4 regions of the Paraburkholderia sp. EG286A genome follow, and region 2 is predicted to be linked to each of the others. Evidence: predicted binding sites of a transcription regulator. Region 2 holds the regulator's gene; each other region holds the start of a gene.
What was found. The regulator HrcA, encoded in region 2, represses chaperone genes, less so after heat shock. The targets are predictions, from matches to a motif close to TTAGCACTCNNNNNNNNNGAGTGCTAA.
Positions count from the first base shown of each region.

Region 1: rpoH (RNA polymerase sigma factor RpoH) is a predicted target of HrcA. The motif match lies at 3,256-3,282, and genes of this name have one in related genera.
Region 3: groES (co-chaperone GroES) is a predicted target of HrcA. The motif match lies at 2,836-2,862, and genes of this name have one in related genera.
Region 4: groES (co-chaperone GroES) is a predicted target of HrcA. The motif match lies at 5,955-5,981, and genes of this name have one in related genera.

Region 1 is NZ_JBFRCB010000002.1:582,366-590,303, forward strand. It holds gene cydB (cytochrome d ubiquinol oxidase subunit II) at 1-163, opposite strand, end outside; gene AB4Y35_RS09340 (cytochrome ubiquinol oxidase subunit I) at 201-1,787, opposite strand; gene cydP (cytochrome oxidase putative small subunit CydP) at 1,774-2,076, opposite strand; gene rpoH (RNA polymerase sigma factor RpoH) at 2,265-3,200, opposite strand; gene AB4Y35_RS09355 (nuclear transport factor 2 family protein) at 3,778-4,161, shown strand; gene leuA (2-isopropylmalate synthase) at 4,303-5,949, opposite strand; gene ybiB (DNA-binding protein YbiB) at 6,535-7,497, opposite strand; gene AB4Y35_RS09370 (fumarylacetoacetate hydrolase family protein) at 7,737-7,938, shown strand, end outside.
Region 2 is NZ_JBFRCB010000002.1:829,810-837,747, forward strand. It holds gene glnE (bifunctional [glutamate--ammonia ligase]-adenylyl-L-tyrosine phosphorylase/[glutamate--ammonia-ligase] adenylyltransferase) at 1-2,629, shown strand, start outside; gene recN (DNA repair protein RecN) at 2,696-4,375, opposite strand; gene AB4Y35_RS10420 (NAD kinase) at 4,471-5,382, opposite strand; gene hrcA (heat-inducible transcriptional repressor HrcA) at 5,644-6,663, shown strand; gene hemH (ferrochelatase) at 6,869-7,936, shown strand.
Region 3 is NZ_JBFRCB010000011.1:182,771-190,708, reverse strand. It holds gene AB4Y35_RS37260 (sulfonate ABC transporter substrate-binding protein) at 1-753, shown strand, start outside; gene groL (chaperonin GroEL) at 841-2,475, opposite strand; gene groES (co-chaperone GroES) at 2,502-2,792, opposite strand; gene AB4Y35_RS37245 (family 2A encapsulin nanocompartment cargo protein cysteine desulfurase) at 3,029-5,023, opposite strand; gene AB4Y35_RS37240 (family 2A encapsulin nanocompartment shell protein) at 4,998-5,930, opposite strand; gene AB4Y35_RS37235 (helix-turn-helix transcriptional regulator) at 6,046-6,309, opposite strand; gene epsC (serine O-acetyltransferase EpsC) at 6,309-7,271, opposite strand; gene AB4Y35_RS37225 (rhodanese-like domain-containing protein) at 7,316-7,783, opposite strand.
Region 4 is NZ_JBFRCB010000002.1:974,693-982,630, reverse strand. It holds gene AB4Y35_RS11020 (YqgE/AlgH family protein) at 1-399, opposite strand, end outside; gene AB4Y35_RS11015 (hypothetical protein) at 633-2,138, opposite strand; gene AB4Y35_RS11010 (rubredoxin) at 2,335-2,505, opposite strand; gene AB4Y35_RS11005 (hydroxymethylpyrimidine/phosphomethylpyrimidine kinase) at 2,790-3,635, shown strand; gene groL (chaperonin GroEL) at 3,887-5,527, opposite strand; gene groES (co-chaperone GroES) at 5,572-5,862, opposite strand; gene AB4Y35_RS10990 (hypothetical protein) at 6,590-7,624, shown strand; gene AB4Y35_RS10985 (TAXI family TRAP transporter solute-binding subunit) at 7,685-7,938, shown strand, end outside.

The sequences.
Region 1 (7,938 bases), 250 kb from region 2:
TCGCGCCGACCGCGTTGATGACGATGCGGCGCTCCTCGTCGGTCTTGCCGACGAAGGGCAGCAGCACGGCCGCACCCATGTCGAAGCCGTCGGTGAGCGCAAAGCCGATCAGCAGCACGCCGATCAGCACCCACCAGATCAACTTGAGCGTTGCGTAGTCCATGGCGTGTTTCCTCGCGTCTTTCGGTTTCTCGCAGCAATCACGAGACCTTGCCGCCGGTGGCCAGCGCGGCCGTCTGCTCGTGGAAGTAGCGACCGGTATGCAGCGACGAGGGCCCGAGGCGCGCGTACTTGAACATCAGCGTGATCTCGATGATGAAGAGCAGCGTGTAGAAGATCACGAAGCCCGCGATGCTCAGCATCACGTCGCCGGGTGCGAGGCTCGAAGCCGAAAGACGCGTGGGCAGCACTTCCGCGATGGTCCACGGCTGGCGGCCGGTTTCAGCGACGACCCAGCCGAACTCGGCGGCGAGCCACGGCAGCGGGATGGCCACCAGCGCCCAGCCGAGGAACCAGCGGCGGCTGTCCTTGAGCAGCGAGCGCTGCGCACAGAACCAGAAGGCGAGTACGAAGGTCACGAGAAAGAGGATGCCGAGACCCACCATCACGCGGAACGACCAGAACACCGGCGCGACGGCCGGAATCGCCGTTCGCGACGCAGCCCTGATCTGCTCGGAAGTCGCGTCGACCACGTTCGGCGTGAACCGCTTCAAGAGCAGGCCGTAGCCGAGATCGGCCTTGTGCGCCTCGAACACGTCGCGCGTTTCGGTGTCGGCGGTGCCTTCCTTCATCTTTTGCAGCGCGGCGTAGGCGAGCATGCCATTGCGGATGCGCACTTCGGCGCGGCCCATCAGGTCTTTCAGGCCGATCACGGGCGTGTCGATCGAGCGCGTGGCGATGATGCCCATCAGCCAGGGAATGCGGATCGCGTAGTCGGTGCGTTCTTCCTTCTGGTTAGGCAGACCGAATAGCGTGAAGGGCGCGGGGGCGGGCGCGGTCTCCCATTCAGACTCGATGGCGGCGAGCTTGACCTGCTGTACCACGCCGTCGGTGTAGCCCGATTCGTCGCCGAGGATCAGCACGCATAGCGTCGATGCAAGGCCGAAGCCCGCGGCGATCGCGTACGAGCGCAGGGCGAACTCGACGTCGCGCCGGCGCAGCAGGTACCACGACGAAATGCCGAGCACGAACATCGACGCCGTCACATAGCCGGCCGAAACCGTGTGCACGAACTTCACCTGCGCGACGGGGTTGAAGATCACCGCGAACAGGCTGGTGAGTTCCATGCGCATGGTTTCGTAGTTGAACGACGCGCCCACGGGGTTCTGCATCCAGCCGTTGGCAATGAGAATCCACAGCGCCGAGAGGTTCGAGCCGAGCGCGACGAGAAACGTGGTGAAGAGGTGCGCGCCTTTCGACAGCCGATTCCAGCCGAAGAAGAACACCCCGACAAAGGTCGATTCGAGGAAGAACGCCGCGAGCCCTTCCACGGCGAGCGGCACGCCGAAAATGTCGCCCACGTAGTGCGAGTAGTACGACCAGTTGGTGCCGAACTGGAACTCCATCGTGAGGCCGGTGGTGACGCCCATCGCGAAATTGATGGCGAAGAGCTTGCCCCAGAACTGCGTCATGTCCTTGTAGATCTCCTTGCCGGTCATCACATAGACGGACTCCATGATGACGAGCAGCCATGAGAGGCCGAGCGTGAGGGGCACGAACAGGAAGTGGTAGAGCGCGGTGATGGCGAACTGAAGACGCGAGAGTTCCACCGATTCAATCGTGGGCATGACGGTCTCCTCGCGGCGGCGGCATGGTCTGGGATTGGGACGCGGACGGCTTGAGCGCCGTAGACTCGGGCACGGCCAGGATGGCCTGCGCGACAGCGGCAGGCGGCATGTGCATGTCTTCTGCCTGCGGGTGATTGAAGAACGCGTATTTGAGCGCCATCAAGAGGAGGAGCTTGACGGCGAGAACGAGGGCAATATCGCGCGCGAAGGTGGGGCCGCGCATCCACTGCAGGATGCGCGTGCGCAGCAGCGACGGTGCGCGCTGGCGTTGACCGGATGCCGGGATCATGACGACGGGTGCCCTCGAACGCGTTACGAGGCCAGACCGCGGCGCGGCGTCTGGCTCACCACCTCGAAATCATCTTAGGGTGGAATCAGCGAGGCCGGTACGAAGGTGCGCAGCTTGCGGGGCGCGCAAAAGAAAAACCCCGTTCGCGGGAACGGGGTTTTCGGTGTGGCGTGAAGACCTGGCGACGCTTACGCGTAGTCGGCGAGCGCGGTGCGCATCTTCTTCATGGCGCTCGCCTCGATCTGGCGAATGCGCTCGGCCGAAACGCCGAACTCGTCGGCCAGTTCGTGCAGGGTCGAGCCGCCCGAACCGTCGTCGTCCACGTTGAGCCAGCGCGCCTCGATGATGCGGCGGCTGCGTGCGTCGAGCGCTTCCAGCGCGCTCGCAATGCCGTCCGACTGCAGGCGGTCGCGCGAACGTGCGGCGAGCACGGCGCTCGGCTCGCTGTGCGAGTCGGCGAGCCAGGCGATCGGGGCGAACGACTCCTCGCCGTCTTCGGTCTGGCCTTCGAGCGCGATGTCGGCGCCCGAGAGCCGCGTTTCCATTTCCACGACCTCTTCGCGCTTCACGTTCAGTTCCTGCGCGAGGCCATCGATTTCTTCCGGCGTGAACGACTGCAGGCCCTGCTTGTGGCTGCGCAGGTTGAAGAACAGCTTGCGCTGCGCCTTGGTCGTGGCGACCTTCACCATGCGCCAGTTGCGCAGGATGTACTCGTGGATCTCAGCCTTGATCCAGTGCATGGCGTATGACACGAGGCGCACGTTCTGCTCGGGGTCGAAGCGCTTCACGGCCTTCATCAGGCCGATGTTGCCTTCCTGGATCAGGTCGGCGTGCGGCAGGCCGTAACCGAGATAATTGCGCGCGATCGACACCACGAGACGCAGGTGCGACAGCACCAGGCGGCGCGCGCCTTCAAGATTGTTCTGCTCGCGAAACTCGGTCGCGAACTGACGCTCTTCTTGTGGCGTCAGCATCGGGATCCGGTTCACGGCCTGAATATAAGCGTCGATGTTGCCCAGCTGGCCGGGCAACAGGGAAGCATTCGCGAGCGCCAATGAGCCCCCGGCCTTGGCCGACGACGGGCTCAGCGTACTCGGAAGGGTCATGGTCATTGCGTTGCTCACGTAGCGAACTCCTCAGGAATCTTGCAAAAGTCAGACACCGACTCCACGGTGGATGTTAGCACTCTGAATCCCCGAGTGCTAATACTTGGAGTCTGTAGGGGCTTCAAGGTTCCTTGATTCCTATCGAAATGGTTGTATCGATAGATTACACTAAACGCCGGCAGTCAAGCGGGGTGGGGCCTGGCGCCCGGCGCAGGCCCGCACAGGGGGCAGGCCGAAGGAACACTCTAGAACGGGGCAGTAGTCCGGCGCGAAGGGCGCGGGAAATAAAGGGTGGAATCAGCGACGCTCGAAGGGCCGCGGAGCGCCTGGACCTTGCCACGGAATCTGACAAATAGACATCGGACAAAGACGAAAGTGCTGCGCTGCGACATCCGGGCGCGGCGGCGCGGATGACGCTACCGCCACGCGCGGTTTTCACCGGGCGCGTGGCGTATGCACCATACATGGAGGCGTTGTCTTTGATCGCAAGTATCCTTGCGCCAAAACCTGGTATAAATTTCAGCCAGACGTATGCAGAAAATCTTCGGCGTAGATCTGCGCTCAGGCGCGGACCGACGCGCAAGGGGCTCGAGCGATGGCGGCAAAACTAATCGATGCGATTCGCGGACTTGAGCGCGAGCGCTTTCGCGCGATGGTCGACGGCGACGGCACGTCGCTGGACCAGTTGCTGTCCGATCACGCGACCTTCGTGCACACCAACGGCAAACGCGAGACCAAGCAGCAGTTCATCGAGGCGATCACGGCGGGCCGCCGCCGCTACCGCCAGATCGAGATCCAGTCGCAGGATGTGCTGCACGCGGGCAACGAGGCCTGCGTGGTCTCCGGCCGCGTGCTCATCGAGATGGAAGCGAACAACGGTGCGCTGCTCTTTCCGATTGCCTATACGGCGATCCAGACGCAGGAAGGGGGCCACTGGCGTCTGCTCGCATGGCAGGCGACGCGTTGCGCGATCGAGTGACGACCGGTAAGTCCACTCGCTGAAACGCCGCGTAGGCGCTTCAGGCGCACGCCGGCGGCCCGTTTTGCCGCTGGCGCTCAACAATGCCGCCGATTTCCCTGCTCAAACTCAAACTGCTTCGCACATCGCGCGCGGAAGGTGTCAGGCCGCTGCGCGCCGATCCACTTGCGGCCAGACTGCGCGATTCACCGCGCTGACGACTGCCGCGACGCACGCGTGGACCGCGTCTTCGCCCACGCCCACGCCGTGGCGCAGCGGCTGGCCGCCCACGCGCGCGCCGACGAACACGGCCGTGCCGCCCTGCGAGGTGCGTTCGGTCTCGAACGACGTGATTTCGATGCGTTCGCCGGCCATCGCCGCGATGGCGGCGGCCACGGCTTGCGCATGCGCTTCGTCGCTGCTCGCGGCGGCCGGCATGGCCACTTCACGGCCCTCCCAGCGCACACGGCCCGAACCAGCGTTGGCGGCCGGCCCGTGCGTCTCGTAGTACTCACGCGCGAACAGTGCGCAGACCGCATCGCCCGTGACTTCTTCACCCGACGTATCGGCGACGGTCTGCACGGCGTGGCTGAACTCGATCTGCACGCGGCGCGGCGGCGTGAAGCCCATGCCGCGCTCGAGCAGATAGGTCGCACCACCCTTGCCCGACTGGCTGTTCACGCGGATCACCGCGTCATAGCTGCGGCCGAGGTCGGCGGGATCGATCGGCAGATACGGCACTTCCCAGACGGTGCCGGGCTGCTGCTGCGCGAAGCCCTTGCGGATCGCGTCCTGGTGGGAGCCCGAAAACGCGGTGAACACGAGGTCGCCCGCGTACGGATGGCGCGGATGCACGGGCAACTGGTTGCAGCGCTCGACCACGCGGCGCACGGCGTCGATGTCGGAGAAGTCGAGGCCCGGGTCGATGCCCTGGGTGTAGAGGTTCATCGCGAGCGTGACGAGATCGACGTTGCCGGTGCGCTCGCCGTTGCCGAAGAGGCAGCCTTCGATCCGGTCCGCGCCCGCGAGCAGCGCCATTTCGGCGGCGGCCACCGCCGTGCCGCGGTCGTTGTGCGGATGCACCGACAGCACGATGCTGTCGCGGTACGCGAGATTGCGGTCCATCCACTCGATCTGGTCGGCGTAGACGTTGGGCATCGCGGCTTCGACGGTCGCCGGAAGATTCACGATCATCTTGTGATCGCGCGTCGGGCGCCACGTCTGGGCCACCGCGTCGCAGACTTCGCGCGCGAAAGTCAGCTCGGTCATGCTGAAGGTTTCGGGCGAATACTGGTAAGTCCAGTGCGTTTGCGGGTTTTTATCGGCATGTTCGCGGATGATGCGCGTGCCTTCGACTGCGAGCGCTTTTACTTCCTCCTTCGACTGGCCGAACACGATCTTGCGGAACGACGGGCAGATCGCGTTGTAGAGGTGGACGATGGCCCGCGGCACGCCTTCGAGCGCTTCGAACGTGCGCGCAATCAATTCTTCGCGCGACTGCACGAGCACCTCGATCGTCACGTCGTCGGGAATGCGCTTTTCGTCGATCAGCTTGCGCACGAAATCGAAGTCGGTCTGCGAAGCGGACGGAAAGCCGACTTCGATTTCCTTGAAGCCGATCGCGACGAGCATGTCGAAGAATTCGGTCTTCTGCTCGATGCTCATCGGCTCGATCAGTGACTGGTTGCCGTCGCGCAGGTCGGTGCTCATCCAGATCGGCGCGCGCTCGACGGTGCGCGTCGGCCATTTGCGGCCGTTCAAGCGGATGGCGGGGAAAGGGCGGTACTTCTCGGCGGGATTACGCAACATGACGAGCCTCGTTCTTCATGGTGTCGTTTGCGATGGCGGTCGGCAGCGGGCGGCTGGCGGGCTGGCGACGGAGCACGATGCGCGAAACTTCACGCGTACGGGCGGCAACCTCGGACGCGAAGAAGACGGCCACGGTGACGGCGGTAGCCGGCGCGGCGAAAGCGGACGTGAACGATGCCCATGCAACGTGCATTTTGACCTCGCGACTCGTCCGAACGGTAAGCGGACGAATGCAGACGACAGGTTGTAGAGATACAGCGGATTTGGGGTACTGCGAGAACTGCTTTGGGAGGACCGCGGTGACCGGAGGAGGAGGTCGTTGCGGCGCTACACCAGCTTTAGGCCAGGCGTAGCGATAGGGCCGATAGTCGGCCGAGGGTAATTCGGAGGGTGTTCGGGTAGGAACGCATTCGTCCAATGTAAATCAGGGCGGATGCGTGTGTCAACAGAGAATTTGCAGATTGACCGCGTGAAGATGCGTGGAGATGGCCGACGAAGCGTGCCGATGCGCTTGTGGCAGAGCGCGCGGGTCGCCCGCCCCGCATGGCTTTCAGCGGCTTGGGCGACGTGTTTCGGGTTCGATCGTCAGCGCCTCGCGATGCGCTTGATCGTTTCGATCTGGCGTGCGATCGCCTCAGGCACCGGCGCTTCGCCGCGCAACACGGCGTCGATCCAGGCGGCCGTCGTCGGTGCGTCGCGGCCTTCGGGGAGATCGATTTCGGGCGCGCCGGGCGACGAGCGCTCCGGTTCGACCAGGGTTTCGCAGATGCCGTCGTGCAGCCAGTCGACCTGCACCTGGCGGCGGGTATCGGCGACGGCTTCGCCCTCGGTGCCGCGCGCGAGCAACGCGCCGCCCACTGCCGCTTCCGGATGCGCCGCGAAGAGGGCGCTCAGGCTTTCGCGGTACGGCGGGTGCGTGTAGTTCACGAGACGCAGGCCGGGCTCGGCGAACGGCTGCAGCAGCTTCACGAGCGTATGCGTGGAGTTGCGTACGCCCATGCGCCGGCGCATCGAGAGCAGGCGCGCGAGTTTGGGCGCGAGCGTTTCGATCGACGAAAACGCCACGCGGCCCGCCGCCAGTTGCGCCTCGATTTCGGCGTGATCGCGTGCTTCGGGCCGATTTAGCGCTGCGAAGATTTCCGCGCTCGTGACGCGGCCTGGATCGGTGCCGACGCCGTGCACGAGCGTCGGCACGCCTTCGCGCGCGAGCAGCAGCGCGAGCAGCGGCACGAGATTCGGCTGCTTGCGCGCGCCGTTGTAGCTTGGGATCGACACCGGCCGATAGTCGCCTCGCGGCACCGCGAGCGGCGCGAACGAGGCGTGCGCAGCGGACAGCATGGCGGCCAGTTCATCGGCGGTTTCGCCCTTGAGGCGGTAGGCGAGCAGCACCGCGCCGAGCTCCAGCTCGGGCACGCGGCCGTCGAGCATGGCGGCGTAGAGGGCGTGCGTGTCTTCGGACGAGAGCGAGCGGGCGCCGTGCGGTCCGCGGCCGATCTCCTTGATGAAGCGGGCGCACGGGAAGATGTCGGTGGAGTCGGCGGTGGTCATGGGCGGGCGCGGTTCGTTCGACGGCGTGCGGCGGGCCGCCGTCGTATTGAAATGGGGATGCGGGAAGTATCGCACGAGCACACTGTGCCTCGCCGGCCACGCCTCGCCGGCCGCTTGAAGGCGCCGCCGCGCACGCCCACCGCCGCGCGTTACACTCGCGATTGTTCCGGCGGCGCAAGCCGTGCGATCTACAGGCCCGCGTGCTTCGTGCACGCCCCATCACAAAGACGGAGAACTCCATGACGTACGTATTCGAACCGGCGGCGCTCGCTTCGGTGCCGGTGGCCAGCAGCGACACGCGTTTCCCGGTGCGGCGCATCTACTGCGTTGGCCGCAACTACGAAGCGCATGCGCGCGAGATGGGCCACGATCCGAACCGCGAGCCGCCGTTCTTCTTCTCCAAGCCCGCCGATGCCGTGCTTTACGTTGCGCCCGGCTCGA
Region 2 (7,938 bases):
GCTCAACGACGAGCAACTGAAGACGGTCCTGCGCCAGCTGCGCGTGGAAGTGATCTGCGCGGTGATGGAGCGCGATCTCGGCGGCGTGGCCGACGTCGCAGAAGTGACCGGCAGCATGACCGATCTCGCCGAAGTCACGATCCAGCGCGCGCTCGCGTGCGTGAGTGCCGACCTCGAGACGCTCTTCGGCGAGCCGCGCGGCCCGGGCGGCGAGCGCCTCACGCTCGGCGTGGTGGGCATGGGCAAGCTGGGCGGGCGCGAGCTGAACGTTTCGTCCGACATCGACCTGATCTTCGTCTACGAGGACGACGGCGAAACCACGGGCGGCCAGCGCTCGCCCATCGCCACCCAGGACTACTTCACGCGCGTGGGCAAGCGCCTGATCGCTGCGCTGAGCGACGTGACGGCCGATGGCTTCGTGTTTCGCGTGGACATGCGCCTGCGCCCGAACGGCGACTCCGGGCCGCTCGTGTGCAGCCTCGGCATGCTCGAAGAGTACTTCTACGTGCAGGGCCGCGAGTGGGAGCGCTATGCGTGGATTAAGGGGCGGCTCGTTTCCGAGGACGAGAGCGAGAGCGCGCTGCGTCTGGCACGCCAGCTCGATTCGCTCGTGAAGCCCTTCGTTTACCGGCGCTATCTGGACTTCGGCGTGATCAGCGCGATCCGCTCGCTGCACGTGCAGATTCGCCAGGAAGCGCAGCGGCGCGCGATGATGCGCCCCGACAAGGCCGACGACATCAAGCTCGGGCGTGGCGGGATTCGCGAGATCGAGTTCAGCGCCCAGGTGTTCCAGCTCATCCGCGGCGGCCAGGACGCGGGCTTTCGCGTGCGCCCCACACTGGCCGTGCTCGGCTACGCCGCCGCGCGCGGACTGATCGCGCCGGAGGTGTGCGGCGAGCTCACGCGCGCCTACAACTTCCTGCGCGACCTCGAGCATCGCCTGCAGTATCGCGACGATGCGCAAACGCACGCCATGCCCGTCGACGCCGAAGAGCGCGCGGCGCTCGCGAAGTCGATGGGCTTCGCCGACTACGCCGCGCTGATGACGACGCTCGACGGCCACCGCGACAACGTCGAGCGCCAGTTCGTGCAGATCTTCTCCGACAAGATGGGCGGCGAGGGCGGCTGCGGCGCGTCCGAAGACGGCGCGGCGGCATGGGTCTGGAGCGGGGCGCTGATGGAAGAGGGCGCCGAAGACTCGTTGCTCGAACGTCTCGCGGAACTGGGCATCGACGATCCCGCGCCGCTGCTCGCGCGCCTGCGCGGGCTCTGGCAGTCGTCGCGTTACGCGGGGTTGCCCGAGAAGAGCCGCGAGCGCTTCGACAGCGTCGCACAGCGCGCGCTCGAAGCCGCGCGTACGCTCGAGCCGCGCGAGCGCCGCGGCGACACGCTCGCGCGCATGTTCGACCTGCTCGAAGCCGTGATCCGGCGGGGCGCGTATCTCGCGCTGCTCTGTGAATATCCGGATGCGCTCAGCCGCGTGCTCAAGGTGCTGGGCGGCTCGCGCTGGGCGGCGGGCTATCTGATCCGCCATCCGCAACTGCTCGACGAACTGCTCGACGACGAGGCGGTCGCGTCGCCGTTCGACTGGCCCGAGTTCTCGCGCCTGCTGCGCGCACGGCTCGCAGCCGCCGCCGACGTCGAACAGCAGATGGACCTGCTGCGCCACGCGCACCAGGCCGAAGTGTTCCGCATCCTGCTCAACGACCTGGCGGGGCGGCTCTCGGTGGAGCACGTGAGCGACCGGCTCTCCGAGCTTGCCGACGCCGTGCTCGACGTGACCATCGAGACCGTCTGGAAGCAGTTCGCCAAACGCCATCGCGAAGTGCCGCGCTTCGCGGCGATCGCTTACGGCAAGCTGGGCGGCAAGGAACTGGGCTACGCGTCGGACCTCGACATCATCTTCCTGTACGAAGACGAGGACGAGCGCGCCTCTGAGATCTACGCGACCTTCGCGCGCCGCCTCATCACGTGGCTCACCACGGCCACCGGCGCGGGCACGCTGTTCGACGTCGATCTGCGCCTGCGGCCGAACGGCGAGTCGGGCCTGCTCGTGACCGACCTCGACGCGTTCCGCCGCTACCAGTTGCGCGAAGGGGACGCGGCGAACACGGCGTGGGTCTGGGAACATCAGGCGCTCACGCGCGCGCGCTTTTCAGCCGGGGACGCGGCCATCGGCAGCGCCTTCGAGGCGATCCGCGTGCAGGTGCTGACCACGCCGCGCGACGCCGCGCCGCTCGCCAGCGAGATCGTGGCGATGCGCCAGCGCGTGGAAGACGGCCACCCGAACCGCACCGAACTCTTCGACCTGAAGCACGACCGCGGCGGCATGGTGGACATCGAGTTTCTCGTCCAGTACTGGGTGCTGCTGCACGCGGCGCAGGACCCCGAGCTGATCCGCAACACGGGCAATATCGCGCTGCTGCGCGAGGTGTCGCGTTTCGGGCTCATGAGCGAGGAGGAGGCCGAGACGATAGGCTCGGCGTACCGGCTGTATCGCAAGCTGCAGCACCAGTTGCGGCTCGACGGCATGGAGAAGGCGCGTGTCGATCCGGCGCGTGTGGAGCGCGAGCGCGAGGCCGTGCTGGCGTTGTGGAAGCGGGTGTTTGGGGAGCGGGGGGAGGCTTAGGGCGCGCGCGCCAGGCGTCGATGGCCGGCGTGGCTGGTGCGCCTCATACCTGAGGCGCAGTCCCGCTCAAGCGGCCAGCATCTCCTTCGCATGCCGCCTGGTCGTCGCGGTAATCTCCAGCCCGCCCAGCATGCGCGCGACTTCTTCCACCCGGCCGCCCTTGTCGAGCGGCGTGACGGCCGAGACCGTGCCGCCGTTGCCGTCGCCGGACTTCGCCACCTGGAAGTGGTGATCGCCGCGCGCCGCGACCTGCGGCAAGTGCGTGACGCACAGCACCTGGCGCGCGTGCCCGAGCTGGTGCAGCAAACGCCCCACCACTTCGGCCACGCCGCCGCCAATGCCCGTGTCGACTTCGTCGAAGATCAGGGTGGGCGTGGGGCTCGCCGCGCTTGCGATCACGGCGAGCGCGAGGCTGATGCGCGCGAGCTCGCCGCCCGAGGCGATCTTCGCGAGCGGACGCAGCGGCACGCCGGCATGGCCCGCCACGCGGAATTCGATCTGTTCCAGACCGTGCGCGCCGCCGATCGGCTCGCCGGTCGAGCTGCTGCCGAGCGCCACGAGCGCGACTTCGAAGCTGCCGCCGGCCATCGACAGTTCCTGCATGCCTTGCGTGACCGCCGCGCCGAGCGCCTTCGCCGCCTTGGCGCGCGCCTTCGAGAGCTGGCGCGCCTGCGCGAGATAGGCGTCCTGCGCCTTCTGCCCGGCGGCGCGCAGGCCGTCGAGATCGGACGCGGCGTCGAGCGCCGCGAGCTGCTGGCGGCGCGACGCGTGTTCTTCGGGCAGCGTCTCGGCCGGCAGGCGGAACTTGCGCGCCGTCGAATGCAGCGCGTCGAGGCGCCGTTCGACCTGCGCGAGATGTTGCGGATCGAGATCGAGACGCTGCGCGTAGTGCGAGAGCGAGTACGCCGCTTCCTGGATCTGGATCGCGGCCGGTTCGAGCGCGGCGAGCGCGTCGTTCAGCTCGGCGTCGACCTCGGCGAGAGAGCGCAGCTTCGAGACGATCGAGTTCAGCTGCGAGAGCATCGCCTCGTCGGATTCGGATAACGCCGCGAGCGCGCCTTGCACGCCTTCGATCAGGTTGGCCGAGTTCGAAAGCCGCACGTGCTCCGCGTTCACTTCTTCCCATTCGCCCGGCTGCGGCGCGAGCTTGTCGAGCTCGGCGAGCTGCCACGCGAGGCGCTCGCGCTCGAGCTGCAGCTCGCGGTCGCGCGACATCGCGCTTTGCAGGGCGAGACGCGCGTCGCGCGCCTCGCGCCACGCGCGCGTGACGGTGGCGGCGAGATCCGTGAGGCCGGCGTGCGTGTCGAACAGTTCGCGCTGCGCGTCGGGCCGCATGAGTAGCTGGTGCGCATGCTGGCCGTGGATGTCGACGAGCATTTCGCCCAGCTCGCGCAGTTGCGCGAGCGTGGCCGGCGTGCCGTTGATGAAGGCACGCGAGCGCCCGCCGCTGTCCACCACGCGGCGCATCATGACCGTGTGCTCGCCGTCGCCGTTCGTGAGCGCCTGCTCGTCGAGCCAAAGCGCGGCATGCGCGGGCACATCGAACTCGGCGGTGATGTCGGCGCGGGCCTCGCCCGTGCGCACCACGCTCGCGTCGGCGCGTGTGCCGAGCGTGAGGGCGAGGGCGTCGATCAGGATCGACTTGCCCGCGCCCGTTTCGCCGGAAAACACAGTGAAGCCGCTGTCGAATTCGAGGTCGAGCGCGGCGACGATCACGAAGTCGCGAATCGAGAGATGGCGAAGCATGGCGTCTGGTTCTGCTTTTTCTGGGTTGGCTTTGATTACCGTGGGACTGCTGGCTGCATGGCAACGGCCGCGCGCGCTTCACGCGAAGACGCGGGTTAGTCCTCCGGATCGCCCTGCAGCGAGGGGTGCTCGTTCCAGTGCAGCTTCTTGCGCAGCGTGCGGTAGTAGCTGTAGCCGACCGGGTGCAGGAAGGGCACGGTGTGGCGCGAGCGGCGCACCTCGATCACGTCGTTCAGCTCCAGCGCCGTGAACGACTGCATGTCGAAGTTCACGTTGACGTCGCGGCCCGCCACGATCTGGATGCTCACCTTGCAGTCGTCGGGCAGCACGATCGGGCGGTTCGAGAGCGCGTGCGGCGCGATCGGCACGAGCACGATGCCTTGCAGCTGCGGATGCAGGATCGGTCCCTGCGACGAGAGCGCGTAGGCGGTCGAGCCCGTGGGCGTCGCGACGATCAAGCCGTCGGAGCGCTGGTTGTACATGAAGCGGCCATCCACGTTCACGCGCAGTTCGGCCATGCCCGAAAAGCCGCTACGGTTCACGACCACGTCGTTGAAGGCGAGCGCGTGGTAGATCGGGTCGCCGTCGCGGGTGATGCGCGACTCCAGCAGCGAGCGCTCCTCGCGCTCGAACGAGCCCGCGAGCAGCTGCGGCACGACTTCCTGCATCTCGGAAAATGCGATGTCGGTGATGAAGCCGAGCCGCCCGTGGTTGATGCCGATGAGCGGCGTGCGGTAGGGCGCGAGCTGGCGGCCGATGCCGAGCATCGTGCCGTCGCCGCCGAGCACGACGGCCACGTCCGCGCGCGCGCCGATTTCGGCCGGCTGCAGCGCAGGATAGCCTTGCGCGCCGATTTCCTCTGCGGTCTGCGCTTCGAACACGACCTCGAAGCCGCGCTTCGAAATGGTCTGGGCGAGCGCCGTCAGCGGCTCGGCAATGCCTGGCGTATTGCTGCGCCCAACGAGCGCAACCGTCTTGAACTGGCTCTGGATCTTCTGGATCTGCATGCCGGCATTACACCATAGTCAGGTCACGAAAAGAACCTGGCGCCACGCCGGGTGCGGCCCGCCAGGCCTTGCGCGCCGCGCTCTCCAGCCCGAAGCCGGTGACACGGCGATGACAACGCGCCAGGTACCGGGCGATGTGCGGTGCAATCCGCCCGGCGACGGCGGCCGAAACCGGCCCGCCCCGCGCTGCAGGCCTGCCTGCCGGGCCCGGCATGGCGGCGTACTCGCGGCCAAAGCGCCATTAGGCTAAAATTTTGAGTCATGCTAGATCCCCGCGCACAAACCCTCCTCAAGACGCTGATCGAGCGCTACATCGCCGAAGGTCAGCCGGTCGGCTCGCGCACGCTGTCGCGCTATTCCGGCCTGGAACTGAGCCCGGCGACGATCCGCAACGTCATGTCGGACCTCGAGGAGCTGGGTCTCGTGTCCAGCCCGCATACCTCGGCCGGGCGTGTGCCCACGCCGCGCGGCTACCGCCTGTTCGTCGACACCATGCTCACCGTCGAGCCCAGTTCCGACGACGACGCGCTCACGCGCGCGGTGAAGACCACGCTGCGCCCCGGCGAACCGCAGAAGGTGGTGGCGGCGGCCGCCAGCGTGCTCTCGAACCTCTCGCAGTTCGCCGGCGTGGTGCTGACGCCCCGGCGCAGCCACGTGTTCAAGCAGATCGAGTTCATGCGCCTGTCCGACAAGCGCATCCTGCTCATTATCGTGACGCCCGAAGGCGACGTGCAGAACCGCATCATGGCGACGCAGCGCGACTTCACGCCTTCCGAGCTCATCGAAGCCTCCAATTACATCAACGCGCACTTCGCGGGCCTGTCGTTCGACGAGGTGCGCCGCCGCCTGCGCGAGGAAATCGACGCGCTGCGCGGCGACATGACCACGCTCATGCACGCGGCCGTGACCGCGAGCACCGAAGAGCCCGAAGGCGGCGATACCCTGCTCATTTCCGGCGAGCGCAACCTGCTCGAAGTGGCCGACCTTTCCTCGGACATGGCGCGCCTGCGCAAGCTCTTCGACGTGTTCGACCAGAAAACCAGTCTCCTGCAGCTGCTCGACGTCTCGAGCCACGCGCAGGGCGTACAGATTTTCATTGGCGGCGAGTCGCAACTCGTGCCGATCGAGGAAATGAGCGTGGTGACGGCTCCCTACGAGGTGAACGGCAAGATCGTCGGCACCCTCGGCGTGATCGGGCCGACGCGCATGGCGTACAACCGCGTGATTCCGATCGTCGACATCACCGCGCGCCTGCTCTCGCTCACGCTGAGCCAGAACTGAGCGCCGCATCGGGCGCAGCGGGCATCGGGCCCCCCCGCCTTTCCGACGATCATCCCCGAAAGGCGCGGCGCGCGCCATCGGCCGAATGGCCAACGTGCGGCGAGTCGCTGCGTCGCGGCTGCGGTTTGGCCCGCCAGGACCGCCCGCTATAATGCTTGTTTCATGCAACCGTTGCTGCGCATTCGCGCGGCGCCACTGATCGCCTATGCGTTTCGACCTGGAGCGGCCTTCGCAGTCCGCCGCGGCGCATCGCGTCGCCGTGCTGCTCATCAACCTGGGCACACCGGACGCGCCCACGCCGCGCGCCGTGCGCCGCTATCTCGCGCAGTTTCTTTCCGATCCGCGCGTGGTCGAGATTCCGGCGCCGATCTGGCAGGTCATCCTGCGCACGCTGATCCTGCCGTTTCGCGGCCGCTCGTCGGCGAAGAAGTACGCGGCGGTCTGGACGCCCGAGGGTTCGCCGCTGCGCGTGCACACGCAGAAGCAGGCCGACGGCCTGCGCCATCTGCTGCAGATCAACGACTACACGGTCCTCGTCGATTACGCGATGCGCTACGGCACGCCCGACATCCCGGCGATGCTGAACCAGCTCAAGCTGGCGGGCGCGGAACGCATCCTGCTCATGCCGATGTACCCGCAGTACTCGGCGTCGACCACGGCCACGGCGTTCGATGCGGCCTTCGTCGCGCTGCGCCGCATGCGCAACCAGCCGGAAATCCGCACGGTGCGCGGCTATCACGACCATCCGGCGTATATCGCGGCGCTCGCGGCGCAGGTGCACCAGTACTGGCACGCGCACGGCAAACCCAATTTCGCGGCGGGCGACCGGCTCGTGCTGAGTTTTCACGGCGTGCCGAGCCGTACGCTCGATCTGGGCGACCCGTACCACGACCAGTGCCAGCAAACGGCCGCGCTGCTCATGCACGCGCTGGAGCTGACGCCGGTCGAATGCCGCGTGACCTTCCAGTCGCGCTTTGGGCGGGCGCAGTGGCTCCAGCCGTACACGGCGCCCACGCTGCGGGAACTGGGCGCGGGCGGCGTGCGGCGGGCGGACGTGTTCTGCCCCGGTTTCACGGCGGACTGCCTGGAAACCATCGAGGAAATCGGCATGGAAGTGCGCGACGAATTCCTGCACGGCGGCGGCAAGGAGTTTCACCGCATTGCGTGCCTGAATGCATCGCCGGCGTGGATCGCGGCGCTAGGCGAGATTGTTGCGCAGCACCTGCAGGGCTGGCCCGTCCAGGCCGCGGCGCCGGCAGGCGCGGTGGCCTGACC
Region 3 (7,938 bases), on a different contig from region 2:
GAGTTTCCCGGCGGCCCGCAGTTGCTGGAAGGGCTTGCCGCCGGCGCGGTGGATGTCGGCACCGTGGGTGAAACGCCGCCCATCTTTGCGCAGGCCGGCGGTGTGGATTTCGTCTACATTGCAAGCGAGCCGCCCGCGCCGCAGGGTGAGGCCATTGTCGTGCACGAAAATTCGCCGATCCGCACGCCCGCCGACCTGCGCGGCAAGCGCGTTGCGTTCAACAAAGGCTCAAACGTGCACTATCTGCTCGTCAAGGCGCTGCAGAAAGCCGACCTCAAGTACGAAGACATCCAGCCCGTCTATCTCGCTCCCGCCGATGCGCGCGCCGCATTCACAAGCGGCAGCGTAGACGCGTGGGTGATCTGGGACCCCTATCTCGCGGCGATCGAACGCCAGGCGAAAGTGCGTTCGATCGCGAACGGTGAAAACCTCGTTCGCAATACACAGTACTACATAGCAAGCCGCAACTTCGCGACCGCGCATGGGCCTGTCCTGCATGCGGTCGTGGAGGAAATCGGCGCCGTGGACGCCTGGGCGCGCGACAACGTTCCGGCCGTCGCGGCTCAACTGTCACCGCTTGTCGGCCTCGACGCGCCGACGCTCGAACTCGCCCTCAAGCGCGCGAGCTACGGCGTGCAGCCCATCGACGCGGCAACGCTCGCCTACCAGCAGCAGATCGCCGATACGTTCTCCGAACTCAAGCTGATCCCGAAGAAGCTCGTGGTCGCCGATGCGCGCTGGCAATCCACCTGAGCGCGCCGACGCCCGCTTGTCGAAACACGCCAGCCGCGCCTGGCGTAACGCCAGGGCGGCCTCCCCCCGTTGCCCGACAAAACCGGCTTAGAAGCCGAGATCGGCGCCGCCAGGGCCACCCACCGGCGACTGCGCCGCCGGGGCTTTAGGCGCCTCATGCACCGTGGCATCGGTCGTGAGCAGTAGCCCCGCTACCGAAGCCGCGTTTTGCAGCGCCGTGCGCGTGACCTTGGTCGGATCGAGCACGCCCTTTTCGACCAGATCGCCATATTCGCCCGTGGCCGCGTCGTAACCGAAGTTGCCCGTGCCTTCCGCGACCTTCGCCGCCACCACGCTCGCTTCTTCGCCCGCGTTGCTCACGATCTGGCGCAACGGTTCTTCGAGTGCACGCAGTACGATCTTCACGCCCGCCGTCTGGTCGGCGTTCTTGCCTTTCAGGTCGAGGATCGCCTGACGCACGCGGATCAGCGCCACGCCGCCACCCGGCACGATGCCCTCTTCCACGGCCGCGCGCGTGGCATGCAGCGCATCGTCCACGCGGTCCTTCTTTTCCTTCACTTCGATCTCGGTGGCGCCGCCCACCTTGATGACGGCCACGCCGCCCGCCAGCTTCGCCACGCGTTCCTGCAGCTTCTCGCGGTCGTAGTCGGAGGTCGCTTCCTCGATCTGCACGCGAATCTGCTTCACGCGCGCCTCGATGGCGCCCGCTTCGCCCGCGCCGTCGATCACCGTGGTGTTTTCCTTGCCCACCTCGATGCGCTTGGCCTGGCCCAGTTCCTGGAGCGTGGCCTTCTCGAGCGTGAGGCCCGTTTCCTCGGCGACCACCTGGCCGCCCGTGAGGATCGCGATGTCTTCGAGCAGCGCCTTGCGGCGGTCGCCGAAACCCGGCGCCTTCACGGCCACCGTCTTCAGCACGCCGCGAATGTTGTTGACGACGAGCGTGGCGAGCGCCTCGCCCTCGATATCCTCGGCGATCAGCAGCAGGGGGCGCCCGGCCTTCGCCACCTGTTCGAGCAGCGGCAGCAGGTCGCGAATGTTCGAGATCTTCTTGTCGTGCAGGAGGATGAACGGATTGTCGAGTTCGGCGACCTGCTTGTCCGGGTTATTGATGAAGTACGGCGAGAGATAGCCGCGATCGAACTGCAGGCCCTCCACGACGTCGAGTTCGTCGGCGAGCGACTTGCCGTCTTCCACCGTGATCACGCCTTCCTTGCCCACGCGATCGATCGCCTCGGCAATGCGCTGGCCGATCGACTCCTCGCCGTTGGCCGAAATCGTCGCGACCTGCGCAATCTCCTTGCTCGTCGTGGTGGGCTTGCTGATCTTCTTCAGTTCTTCAACGGCGGCCACCACGGCCTTGTCGATGCCGCGCTTCAGGTCGAGGGGGTTGAGCCCCGCCGCCACGTACTTCTGCCCCTCGCGCACGATCGCCTGCGCAAGCACGGTGGCGGTCGTGGTGCCGTCGCCCGCTGCGTCGCTCGTTTTCGAGGCGACTTCCTTCACGACCTGCGCGCCGATGTTCTGGAGCTTGTCGGCCAGTTCGATCTCCCTGGCGACCGAAACGCCGTCCTTGGTCACGACGGGCGCGCCGAAGCTGCGTTCGAGCACGACGTTGCGGCCCTTCGGGCCGAGCGTGACCTTGACGGCGTCGGCGAGCAGGTTCACGCCTTCGATGAGTTTGGTGCGGGCGATATCGCCGAATACGATGTCTTTGGCTGCCATGATGACGTGCTCTCTCAGGTTCTCGCTTATTGATTGACGACTGCGACGATGTCTTCTTCGCGCAGCACGAGGAGTTCGTTGCCGTCGACCTTCACGGTCTGGCCCGCGTATTTGCCGAACAGCACGCGGTCGCCCACGTTCAGGTCCGGCGCAATGCGGCGGCCGTCGTTGTCGCGGCGGCCCGGCCCCACGGCCAGCACTTCGCCCTGGTCGGGCTTTTCGGCAGCGCTATCGGGAATGACGATGCCCGACGCGGTGCGGGTTTCCTGGTCGAGTCGTTTGACGATCACGCGATCGTGCAGTGGGCGCAGGCTCATGGGTGGCTTCCTTGCGGTTATCTCTCGGTTATTCGCGGTGAAACTGACACTCGCCTCATGCGAGTGCTGATGGAAAACCGAGTATAAAAAGCCGACGCGCGCCGCTCCAATAACGGATTGGCAGATCGATATCTAGCGAACGGGCTTATCGATATCGCGCGGAAGTGGAAAACGGCAAAGGGAGAGAGGAAAAGAAGAAGGGGAGCGGCGTCAGGCAACGCCGCTCCGGGGTCGTGCTACTGCCGCGGCGCCAGACCGCGAACGACCGACACGAGCGCATCGACTTCCTCGCACGTGTTGTAGAACGCGAGCGAGGGCCGCACAGTGGCTTCCAGACCGAAACGGCGCAGTATGGGCTGGGCGCAATGATGCCCCGCGCGCACCGCAATGCCTTCGCGGCTCAGCGCCTGCCCCACCTCTTCGGTGCTGTAGCCCTTCAGCACGAACGACAGCACGCTCGCCTTGTCGCGGGCCGTGCCCACGAGGCGCACGCCCGGCACCGGGGCGAGCACGCTCGTTGCGTAGGCAAGCAGATCATGCTCGTAACGCGCAATGGTCTCGATGCCAACGCGGCTCACATAGTCCAGCGCGGCGCCCAGCCCCACCGCATCGGCGATATTGCCGGTGCCCGCCTCGAAGCGCGACGGCGGCGGCTGGAACACCGTCCGCTCGAACGTCACGTCCTGGATCATGTTGCCGCCGCCCTGCCATGGCGGCATGTTTTCCAGCACATCGCGCTTGCCGTACACCACGCCGATACCGGTCGGCCCATAGATCTTGTGGCCCGAGAACACGAAGAAGTCCGCATCGAGCGCCCGCACGTCCACGCGCATGTGCGAAATCGACTGCGCGCCGTCGACCAGCGCCTTCGCGCCCGCACGATGCGCAAGCTCCACGATCTCGTCCACCGGCACGACCGTGCCCAGCGCGTTCGACACCTGCGTGACCGAGACGATCTTCGTGCGGTCGTTGAGCAGCTTGCGGTACTCGTCCAGCAGCACCTGGCCTGAATCGTCGACCGGAATGACTCGCAGCCTGGCGCCCTTGAGCGCGGCGAGCTGCTGCCACGGCACGATGTTCGCGTGGTGCTCGAGATGCGAGACGATGATCTCGTCGCCCTCGCCCACGTTCTGCACGCCCCAGGTCTTCGCGATCAGGTTGATCGCCTCGGTCGTGCCGCGCACGAACACGATCTCTTCGGGCGACGATGCATTGATGAAGCGCTGCACCGTCTTGCGCGCATGCTCGTACGCGTCGGTCGCTCTTGCCGCGAGCGTGTGCGCCGCGCGGTGAATGTTCGAGTTCTCGTGGGCGTAGAAGTACGCGAGGCGATCGATCACGGCCTGCGGCTTGTGCGTCGTCGCGGCGTTGTCGAACCACACTAACGGCTTGCCGTTCACGCGCTCCTGGAGGATCGGGAAGTCGCGGCGCACCGCATTGACATCGAAAGGCGGATGCGCGCCGCGCAACGGCACGCCCTGGCTCCCGCCTGGCGCTGCCGCACGTTCGTCGAGAAAGTATCGCGCGGGGCCGCCGTTTGCATCGTAGTCCGGATCATTGAGCGTCAGCAGGCCGCGCAGCGCATCGTCGCCCGGCAAGCCGAACCCTTCGGGAGAGGCGAGCCCGTGCACCGGCACCTCGATATCGCGCGCCGTATCGCGCCAGCCGTTGGCCGCCGTTTCCGTGAAGTAGAACGGCGAACGCTCGCTCGTCGTGGCTCGCACGGGCTCGGGCGGCTCGGACACGGCGTACGCTTGCGGCACGCCAAGCAGCGCACCGCCCGCGCGCGGCTCCAGCGCCGGCGCGACCGTCACCGCGTTGTCGGGCAGCCCGTTCGCCGCCGCCGCATGCGGCGCGAGCGCGGGTACGCGATTGCCGAGCGAAAGCACGTGCGTGGGCGCGGAAGGCGCGAGATTCAAGCCCGGCGCCTTGCCTTGCGGCGGCGCGAAGCCCGGCACGCCTGTGCCGGTGCCGCCCGGACCTGCGAGCGGCGAGCCCGCCGGCGCTGGATTGCTGACCGAGGCGAGTATCGGCGCGGCCGCGGGCAAGGCGGACGGCACGCCGCCTACCGCACCGCTGCCGGCCGCGATGCCAGGCGCGCCTGCGCCGCCCGGCAACGTGCTGAAGAACTCGTTGGCGAGCCGCGCGAGCGTGGCGGGATCCGGCAGTCCGCCCGGCAACGGCGGATGCGCGATCTCCGTTGGCTTAGCGGTAGGTGTCAGGGTAGTCATGGTACTTGCCGATTTCCACGTCATCGAGCACAGCCAGCGCATCCGGCGAATGAACCGCCAGCGAGCAGTAAAGCGAGATCAGATACGACGCGATCGCCTGATTGTTGATGCCCATGAAGCGCACCGACAGCCCCGGCCCCTGCTCTCCCGCCACGCCCGGTTGATACAGGCCCACCACGCCCTGACGCTTGTCGCCCACGCGCAGCAGCAGGATCTTGGTCTTGCCGTCGGCAACTGGCACCTTGTCCGAAGGAATCAGCGGAATGCCGCGCCACGTAAGGAACTGCGAACCGAACAGGCTGACCGTAGGCGGCGGCACGCCGCGCCGCGTGCATTCGCGGCCGAATGCGGCAATCGCGAGCGGATGGGTAAGGAAGAACGCGGGCTCTTTCCAGACCTTCGTGAGCAGTTCGTCGAGGTCGTCGGGCGTGGGCGCGCCGGTCAGCGGAAAAATGCGCTGGTCTTCCTCGACGTTCGCCAGAAGGCCGTAGTCGGGATTGTTGATGAGCTGGCTTTCCTGCAACTCCTTGATCGTTTCGATCGTGAGGCGCAGTTGCTCCTTGATCTGGTCGTGCGGGCTGCTGTACAGGTCGGAAATCCGCGTGTGTACGTCGAGCACCGTGCTCACCGCGTTGAGGAAGTATTCGCGCGGCTGCTCTTCGTAAGGCACGAATGTCGTGGGCAGCGTGCCTTCGTCCTCACGCGCCGTGCAGGCGGCACGCACTGCTTCGGGATCCTTAACGCGGTTCAGACGATAAATACCGGCTTCGACCGGCACCCATTGCAGCAGGTGCGTAAGCCAGCGCGGCGTGATCGTGGAAAGCTGCGGGACGGTTTTGGTGGCATTCGCCAGTTGCCGCGCGGCGTTATCGCCAAGCGCGGTCTGGCCGCTCTGAATCGAGGACATGAACGAGGGCTCCGGTTACTTATAACGAAAACTGCTTTGCTTATGACGACGGCCGATTATCAGGAGCCAAGGCAGCCGGATCAACCGGCTATAGGCGGCAGCGTGCGGGGAAGACTCAGGGAGACAAGGTGCTGCCGGGAAGCGAGATGGCGCTCGGTGCGCCCGCGGTCTCACCCGCAAGCAGCTCCGCGATACCCACGCCGAAAGCCAGTGCAAGCTTTTCGACGGTGACGATCGAGGCGATGGCCGTGCCCCGCTCGATTTCGCCAACGTAGGTGCGGTTGAGACCCGCATGCTCGGCGAGCCGCTCCTGCGACCAGGCCTGCGCCTCGCGCAGGCGGCGCACCGTGGCGCCGAAGTCATGGACGATGGCGCTCATCATGCCGCGCCCGTTGCGATTGCATCCGGGGCGGCGGTGCCGGGGCGTTCATGCGCCGGCGCGCGCACTTCGTGCCGGGAAATCGCCTGGGTGATATGCGCCCCCGCCGGTACGCTTTCGGTCAGCCAGACATTGCCGCCAATCACCGCGCCGCGCCCGAGCGTGACACGCCCGAGTATCGTCGCGCCCGCGTAAATGACGACCTCGTCCTCGACAATGGGATGACGCGGCAGCCCTTTCTCGAGATTGCCAGCCGCGTCGCGGGGAAAGCGTTTTGCGCCGAGCGTCACGGCCTGGTACACGCGCACGCGCTCGCCAATGATCGCGGTTTCGCCGATCACGACGCCCGTGCCGTGATCGATGAAGAACGCACTGCCGATCTGCGCGCCCGGATGAATGTCGATGCCGGTGGCCGCATGCGCCAGCTCCGAGATGATGCGCGCGAGCAGGGGCAAACCGAGCCGGTAGAGTTCGTGCGCGAGCCGGTGGTGAATCATCGCCAGCACACCCGGATAGCAGAGCAGCACCTCGTCGACGCTGCCCGCGGCCGGATCGCCGTTGAACGCCGCGAGCACGTCGCTGTCGAGCAATCCACGGATGACTGGCAGGCGCTGCGAGAACGCACGCACGGCGGCCAATGCGCGTGCATCGATTTCGCCGTGATCGGCCTCCGCGTGGCGCGCCTTGTAGCGCAGTTCGAGCCTCGCCTGCGCCAGCAGGGCGTGCAGCGCGGCGTCGAGCGCATGGCCGACGTAGAAGTTCTCGCTTTCCTGGCGCAGGTCGGGCGGCCCGAGCCGCATCGGGAACAGCACGCCCTTGAGCGTTTCGACAACCTCGGCCAGCGCTTCGCGCGCGGGCAGGTCGCGCCCGCCCGGCTCCAGGGCGCGGCGCTGCCATTCCCGCCATTGCTGACGCACGCCCTGCAGCGCGTCGACGATTTCCGACACATGAAATACGGTCACGCCAGTTCTCTCTTCGTGATTCGTTGGGGGGTGAGGAACAGGCTTTAATCCTGCACCCACGGTAAGTCATGAAAACGCCAGCCGTTACGGCGCCCGCGCCGCCCGGCGTCGTCCAGGTCGCCTTCAAAGCCTTCGGTGACGTTGAACACATGGGCAAAGCCCGCCTTGGCCGCCGCTTCGGCGGCCTGTCCCGACCGGTTGCCGCTGCGGCACAGCAGGACGATCGCCGCGCTCTTGCCTGTCCTGGCCTCGAGTTCGCGCACGAAGCGCGGATTGCGCGTGAAGCTCGTGCCGGTGGCCCACGCCACATGCAACGTATCGGGCACGTGGCCAACGAACTTGCGCTCTTCGGCCGTGCGCACGTCCACGAGCACCGCTTCGCCCGCCTGATGGAGCGCCCAGGCTTGCTGCGGCGTCACGCTGCCCGCGTATGGCAGGCCGGCCGCCCGCGCGGCGCCGCGCGCCGCTTCCAGATCCGCGTGCAGCGGCTTTTCATGCAGTTCCACTGTCATCAGTGCCTCCTTAATGTGGACGGCAGCGCCCCGACTCTCGGAGCGCTGCCGCCTATAGCCATCAGGATTCCACTATGCGAGTGTGCCGCCGCAGTTCCAACCAATAAAAACTGATATGCAAATGGGCGCGGGTGTGAGAAGCAATCACGCGAATT
Region 4 (7,938 bases), 140 kb from region 2:
GAGCGTGAGGAGGAAGCGCTCAGGGCCGCTGCCGTTGGCAACGGCTTCGAGCACATCCTTCGACGTGGTCATCTCGAGGCCACCCGGCACCGACATCGACGACGTATAGCTCGTGCCCTCGGCGGGCGCGTGCAGCACGAAGCCGCGCTCGGTCTGCACCGGGCCGCCGAAATAAACGGGCACGTGCAGGAGCGGCTCGATTTCGAGCTTGAGGTCGATGCGGGAAAAGAGTGCCTCGAGATCGATGTCGGTGGGCCGATTGATGACGAGACCGAGCGCGCCGCGCTCCGAATGATCGCAAAGGTAGACCACCGTTCCTGAAAACGTGGGGTCCGCCATGTTCGGCATGGCGATCAGGAACTGGTTGGTCAGATTGATGCGATCGTTACTCTTGGACATGGTTTGAATTCTAGCAAAGACGATGCGCAATGGCGGCACGCTGCCAGGCCGGAGGTCGGGCGCCCGATGGCTGCCTCGCACTTTGCCAGCCGCTACGCGTCGCGCATTGCAGGGAATGGCTCACTCTAACACGCGCATGCTGTGCCCTTGCAAGGCAATGGACCGACGGCGCAAGGCCGATGCCCGGCGCCTGGGCGGCCTCGCGCACGCCGCTGATCCGCCCGCCCGTCCATTCAGTGCGCGGTTGTTTGCGCTGCGGTTTGCGCCACGCCGCTGACGATCGCCGCCGCAAGCCCGCGCACCGCGGGCGTGGCGTCGGGCTGCGCGATGCCCGCCGCGACCTTGTGCAGCATGGCGCGAAGCGCCTCGCTGGCGTGCTCGATCGCCTCGGCGCCGGGCGGCTGAACCGACGGCGCGCCCTTCGCCTCGAGCGTCGCGAGCGTTGCCGCGTGCGCGGTGCGCCGCCAGGCGAGGCCCAGCGCATCCGCGAGCTGGCCGACGTGACCGAGCCCGAGCGCCCAGGCCGCAGCGCCGATGCGGTACGCCGCCTCGGCCGCGACGAGCGCGTCGGCGGGCTCTGCGGCCCCGCCCGCACCGCGCGTCGTCAGCGTGCGCGAGTGCGTGCCGAGCGCGATCATCGCCGCATCGGCAGTCTGCAGAAAATCTTCATACGCGTTGCCATTCACGACCAGCGCGCCCAGCTCGCGCGTGGGCGCCACGCGCGCTGCGAGCGCGCCGGCCTGCGCGCTGCCGGCTTCCCACAGCGCTTCCGAGGCCTGCGTGCCGGCGATGTGCCACTCCACGGTCAAGCCATAGTCATGCAGCAGATCGACGTCGGCGGTGTCTTCGGCTGCGGCCCCGAAGAGCGCGTAGTCGCGCCATAGCAACGCTAGCGTCGAGCGCACGAGCGTTTGCGGCGCGAAGCGCAGGCCGTGCGCGTGCTCGCCGATCAGCAGATTGCAGCGCGCGTAAAGACGCCGCACGCCCTCGTCGCCCCACGAGGCCACGCCGCGCCGGAGCGCGCGTGCGCATGCAGCGGCAAGCCGCCAGAAGTCGTAAGGATCGGGGCTCGATAGCTCGGCCATGCAGGCGTCCATCTCGTCGAACGCCGCGAGCGCGAGCGCATTGGCCGCACGGCTGCCGTTGTCGACCTGCGATTTCAACGCATGCAAAAGCGCCTGCTCGAAGCGCGCGCGCACCTGACCAAAGCGCTGAGCCGGCTGCGGATGCAGCGTGGCGGGCGCGAGCGGCCGGCCCAGCAGCGCCACATCCTCGTAGGCGAGCGCGATGCCCGGCACATGCTCCGCCAGTGCAGCCACGAGCGCGTGCTGCCGCGCGAAAAGCGCGGGCGAGCATGCCAGCTCGCGCAGATTGCGGCGTTCGAGCGCGGCGACGAGTTCCTTGAGCGCCTGGCTGAACAACACGCGGAATTCAGCGCCCTGCGCTTCCTCGGGCGCATGAAGCGGCCGCGCGGGCAAGCCCGGCGGCGGCTCCACGGGCACCGGCGCGGCAAGCGCGAGCGGGGAAGCGAGGAGCAGCGTATCGGCAAAGCGCGAGGCGGCAAGCCAGCCGGCGTCATGCAGCGTGCGGGCGGCCTGGCGCAGCGGACGGGCAACGTCACGCTGCTCTTCGAGCGCGGCAAGCGCCTGGGCGAGCGCGCCGTGCGCGAACGGCACCGTGCCGCCGCGCGGATTCGGCAATGCTTCGAACCGCACATCAGAGCTTGAAAGATGACTCATAGGGCAGCGCCGAAAACATTAGCGGGCCGACCAGGCGGGCGATCTCGACAATAGCGTCGACGCTGACGTCGACAACCGCGACGGCAAGCGCAAATACGGTGCCCGCCGTTGCGACACCGCACTCCACACCCGCCACACTTCTGGAATCTGCAGCCAGACTGCGCGCCGGCTATCGCCAGCTATCTGAGCAACGCGCTCAGATCTGGACCATCTCGAAGTCTTCCTTGCGCGCGCCGCACTCAGGGCAGGTCCAGTTGATCGGGACATCCTCCCAGCGCGTGCCGGGGGCAATGCCTTCGTCTGGCAAACCGGCTTCTTCGTCGTAAATCCAGCCGCAGATCAGGCACATCCAGCTTCTATATTCCATTCTTATGCCGCGTCGAAAAGTCCGAAACCAGTCGGGGAAAAATTCAGGGGAACGAGAGCCATGATGGTACCTTGTTGCCGTTTCCATGCCTAGCAAGAGGAAAACTGACCTGCACGGGATCAAACGCCGCGCGCTGCCGCGAGCAGCTCGCGCAGCGCGGAAAAATCCTCGCGCGCGCCGGGGTCATCCGTCCCCCGGATTCATCGATAGGCCGCATAATTGAAGCATTCTCTTATGACGGCACGGTACGCCGCACCCGAAGTCCAATCCATCTCGCCACGTTCATGCCCAGCGACACCCCTCCCATCGTCCTCACCTTCGGCCTTTCCGACCCGACCGGCGGCGGCGGACTTCAAGCCGACCTGCTCACGCTCGCCAGCATGGGCTGCCATGGCGTCACCGCGCTGACCGGCTACACGGTGCGCGACTCTGCGGGCTGCGACGAAGTGACCGGGCTCGATCCGGAAACCGTCGCCACCCAGGCGCGCATGCTGCTCGAAGATATGCCGATCGCGGCATTCAAGGTCGGCGCGGGCGCGCGCGCCGAGGTCGTGAGCGCGATCGCCGAAGTGGTCGCCGACTACGACGACGTGCCCCTCATCCTCGCCCCCGACTTCACGCTCGACGACGAACACGTGCTCGCCGCCGACGAACTGCGTGAAGCGATGGCCGACCTGCTCGTGCCGCAAACCACGCTGCTCGTGGCCGACTCCGCCACGCTGATCGCGCTCGCACAGCCAGACGGCGACGCAGAGGCGCCCAGCGTCGACGCCGCCATCGCACACCTGCTCGCCACCGGTTGCGAGTTCATCCTGGCGATGGAAACGGGCACGCATCGCGTGGTCAACACGCTCTATTGCGAAGACGGCCAGTTGCGCCAGGATCTGTGGGACCGCTCAACGCAGCCGATGATGGGCGTAACGGACACGCTCGGCGCCGCCATTGCCGCGCTGCTCGCCAATGGGCAGGAGCCGCCCGAGGCCGTACGCGAGGCGCAGGAATATGTGTATCAGGCCGTGCAGAACGCGTTCAGGCCAGGCATGGGCGCGTGGCTGCCGGATCGGTTCTTCTGGGCGCGCAGCAACGATACGGACGCGGACGAAGCCTCGCCCGGCGAAGCGAAAGAATAAGACTGCTGCTTGGCCTTCTGCGCGGAGGCCAGCCGCGCGAACCGCATAGACGAAAAAAAACCCGCATCGCTGCGGGTTTTTTCTTTTGGGCCAGGGAAACACGCCTCGCGGGGTGCTCCCTGCACGTCGATGTAATTTCGGCAGAAGCCTTGGCTCTGCCTGGGACCGGAGTAGGAGCTTTGCATGGGACCAAAGTAAGCGCTGAAGCGCTAACTCTGGTCGGCAGCTGAAGCACCAACTCCGGATCGCAATTACATGTCCATGCCCATGCCGCCCATGCCGCCGGGCATGCCGCCAGGCATCGGAGCATCTTCCTTCGGCACTTCAGCAACAGCTGCGTCCGTCGTCAGGAGCAGGCCAGCAACCGAAGCTGCGTTTTGCAGTGCAGTGCGCGTGACCTTCGTCGGGTCGACCACGCCGGCTTCGACCATGTCGACGTACTCGCCGGTCGCTGCGTTGTAGCCGTAGTTGCCTTGACCAGCTGCAACTGCTGCCACGACGACCGAAGCTTCTTCGCCGCCGTTCGTGACGATCTGGCGCAGCGGCTCTTCCATTGCGCGCAGGACGATCTTGATACCGGCGTCCTGGTCTGCGTTGGCGCCCTTCACGTTGGCGATTGCCGTGCGTGCACGGATCAGCGCAACGCCGCCGCCCGGGACGATGCCTTCTTCAACGGCAGCGCGGGTTGCGTGCAGCGCGTCTTCCACGCGTGCCTTCTTTTCCTTCATTTCGACTTCGGTCGCAGCGCCAACCTTGATCACTGCCACACCGCCTGCCAGCTTGGCAACGCGCTCTTGCAGCTTTTCACGGTCGTAGTCCGACGTCGCTTCTTCGATCTGCGTGCGGATTTGCTTCACGCGCGCTTCGATGTTCACGGCTTCGCCTGCGCCGTCGATGATCGTCGTGTTTTCCTTGCCCACTTCGATGCGCTTCGCTTGACCCAGTTCGGCCAGCGTTGCCTTTTCGAGCGTGAGGCCGGTTTCTTCAGCGATGACTTGACCACCGGTCAGGATCGCGATGTCTTCCAGCATGGCCTTGCGGCGGTCGCCGAAGCCCGGAGCCTTGACGGCGACGGTCTTCAGGATGCCACGGATGTTGTTGACGACCAGCGTTGCCAGAGCTTCGCCTTCGACGTCTTCAGCGATGATCAGCAGCGGACGGCCAGCCTTCGCGACTTGTTCCAGAACCGGCAGCAGATCGCGGATGTTCGAGATCTTCTTGTCGAACAGCAGGACGAACGGGCTTTCCAGCACGGCGACTTGCTTGTCCGGGTTGTTGATGAAGTACGGCGAGAGGTAGCCGCGGTCGAACTGCATACCTTCGACGACTTCCAGCTCGTCTTGCAGCGACTTGCCGTCTTCGACGGTGATGACGCCTTCCTTGCCGACCTTGTCCATCGCTTCAGCGATACGGTCGCCGATCGACGTGTCGCTGTTTGCCGAGATCGAGCCGACTTGAGCGATTTCCTTGTTGGTCGTGCAGGGCTTGCTGACCTTGCGCAGCTCTTCGATTGCTGCTGCGACGGCCTTGTCGATGCCGCGCTTCAGGTCCATCGGGTTCATGCCCGATGCGACGTACTTCATGCCTTCGCGGACGATCGACTGGGCCAGAACCGTAGCCGTCGTCGTGCCGTCACCGGCGTTGTCGCTGGTCTTGGAAGCGACTTCCTTGACCATTTGCGCGCCCATGTTCTGGAGCTTGTCCTTGAGCTCGATTTCCTTTGCGACCGAGACACCGTCCTTGGTGACCGTCGGGCCGCCGAACGAGCGCTCGAGGACCACGTTGCGGCCCTTCGGACCCAGCGTGACCTTCACTGCGTTGGCGAGAATGTTCACGCCTTCAACCATCTTGGAACGGGCGGAATCGCCGAACACGACGTCTTTAGCTGCCATCTTCTAACTCCTTGGATTCTTGAATAGTGAGCGGTGGAATGAACTTACTTGTTCACCACGGCCATGATGTCTTCTTCGCGCATCACGAGCAGTTCGTTGCCATCGACCTTGACGGTCTGGCCAGCGTACTTGCCGAACAGGACGCGATCGCCGACCTTCACGTCGAGCGCGATCTGGGCGCCCTTGTCGTCGCGCTTGCCCGGGCCGACGGCCAGGACTTCGCCTTGATCCGGCTTTTCTGCGGCTGCGTCCGGGATCACGATGCCCGAAGCGGTCTTGGTTTCTTGATCCAGGCGCTTGACGATCACGCGATCATGCAAAGGACGAAGGTTCATGGATGTTCCTCTGTTGATTGGGACTTGAAGAGACTCAAGAAAACCTGGCTGCCGGTAACCGCCAGCCAGAGATGTTGATAGCACCAGAGTTGTTAGCACTCTCATGCGGTGAGTGCTAATTATATGGACGGGCAGTGACAAATTCAAGAAGGGGCGGAATGGGGAATTTCCGTTGAGATTGATTCAACCCCGGAGGCACTTTTGCTAGCTCAAGTTACAACCATTGGATGTCGGATTTGAGTGCCACATCGAAATATTATTCAATGAAAACAATACGATAGGTCGCCACAATACCTGACCCGACAAGAAACCGCATGACTCTGGAAGCAACGGCATCCAGCAGGCGGGCCCCGGCCTGCCGTGTCATCCGGGACGCTTCTCGGGGAAATCCCCAATCTTGCCATGATCGGGCGCCATTTATCCGCACAACCGGTTTGTTGGCGGACCACAAACCAGCAAATCGTGCCCCACTGCTCACGGGCAGTCGGCTGCGCCAGATGACTTCAGTCAGGTCGACCCGCGGGCAGCGCATATGTGCGGTAGGCAACACCGGCAATCAGCGTATGAACGGAGAATCACTCATATGATCTTTCGAGCGGCTGCGCCCGGTCAGGCACCGCCGCTCTCCTGCGCATGCAGATCGTGGGTTCCGCGAGGCCTCGCCGATCGCTTCAACGACGATCCTGAACATGCCGAAATGGCGTCGCCATGACGGTGGAACGACAGCATGTCCGCTCAGATGACTCGTAAGCAGAGTTTCCCTACACCGTGCAAGTTCTGTGGCGGGGCGCTCCATCAGTACGTCGATTCCTGCCCTTACTGCGGCACGGATCGCCCGCTCGACATGGCTGCGCACGCGCGCCCGAAAGCCACCTTAAGAGTCATTGGTTCCGCGGCAGCACCTATGCCTGCCGTTGCAAAGGTGTCACTTGCCGGCGCGGCCGCATCCAATCGCCCGCCGGTGCACGCGGACTATTTGCACCACTATCAACTCGAAGAACACCGCCCGTTCTGGCGCACCGGCAAAGGGCTCTTCGTGAAGGGCGTTTTGCTCGCGTGGCTCATTGTCGCAATCGCATACGCCGCGTTTCTGCTGTACGGCGAAAGGCGCGGCCAGGAAAGAGAAGTACGCGTCACGCGCGCGAGTCCTGCGGAGAAAAGCTTGCTAAACGGGAATGCCGCACTTCCACGTGGCGCGGACAATCAGGAAGCGCGCGAGATACACCGCCACAGCGCACCGGCGGCGCAACGCCGCGATGATGCGCTGCAAAGCGCGGACCGATGTGCCTCGCAACGTGCCTGGGATTGCGTGCGAGAACAGGCATCGGAGGCGCTCGCGATTGATCCGGGCAGCCTGCGCGCACGATCGCTGATGGAGCGCGCCATCCTGGCGACAGGCTGGTCGCCGCTCCGTACGCCGAACGGCGCCGCACAGGCGGACGCGGCCGCACCGCCGCCGCGCGACGCAAGCAGCGTTCCGCTGCCGTCGTCGCGGGATTGGGGCGCAGCCACACCAGCCGCACCGAACGCCCCGGCCCCATTCGCGTCAACGCCCCCGCTGCCGAGCGCGACCAGCACGTCAGCTAACGGACATCCAGCGGACGTCGAAGGCGCGGAGAGCGATACGTCGGCTGCTGCGAATCAATCCGCTGCCGCCGGCGCCACCGTCCCCGGCAGCAACGACGACGGCGTCGATACCCAGGAGCGCGCGATTCGCCAACTTGGGTGGAAGGACGCCCCATCCTCCGAAGGCACGCATTGAAACCGATTACAGATTAAATCGAAGTCTGCCGTACAACGTATCCAAGGCGGGAGAGAGACCATGCTGAAAACGATGCTCGCGGGGATGGCAGCGCTGATCACCCTGCTCCTTTCGACACTCGCGCTCGCCTCCGCGGCAGGCGCGAACTACAAGATCGTGACCGGCCAGGAGCGCGGCACGTACATCCAGATCGGCCAGGACCTGGCGAAATGGGTCGCGCAGCCGGCGGGCATCGATCTCGAAGTGATCCCGTCGAAAGGCTCGGCGGAAAACGTGCAGCGCATGCGTTTCGAGCGCGGCGTGAAGCTCGCGCT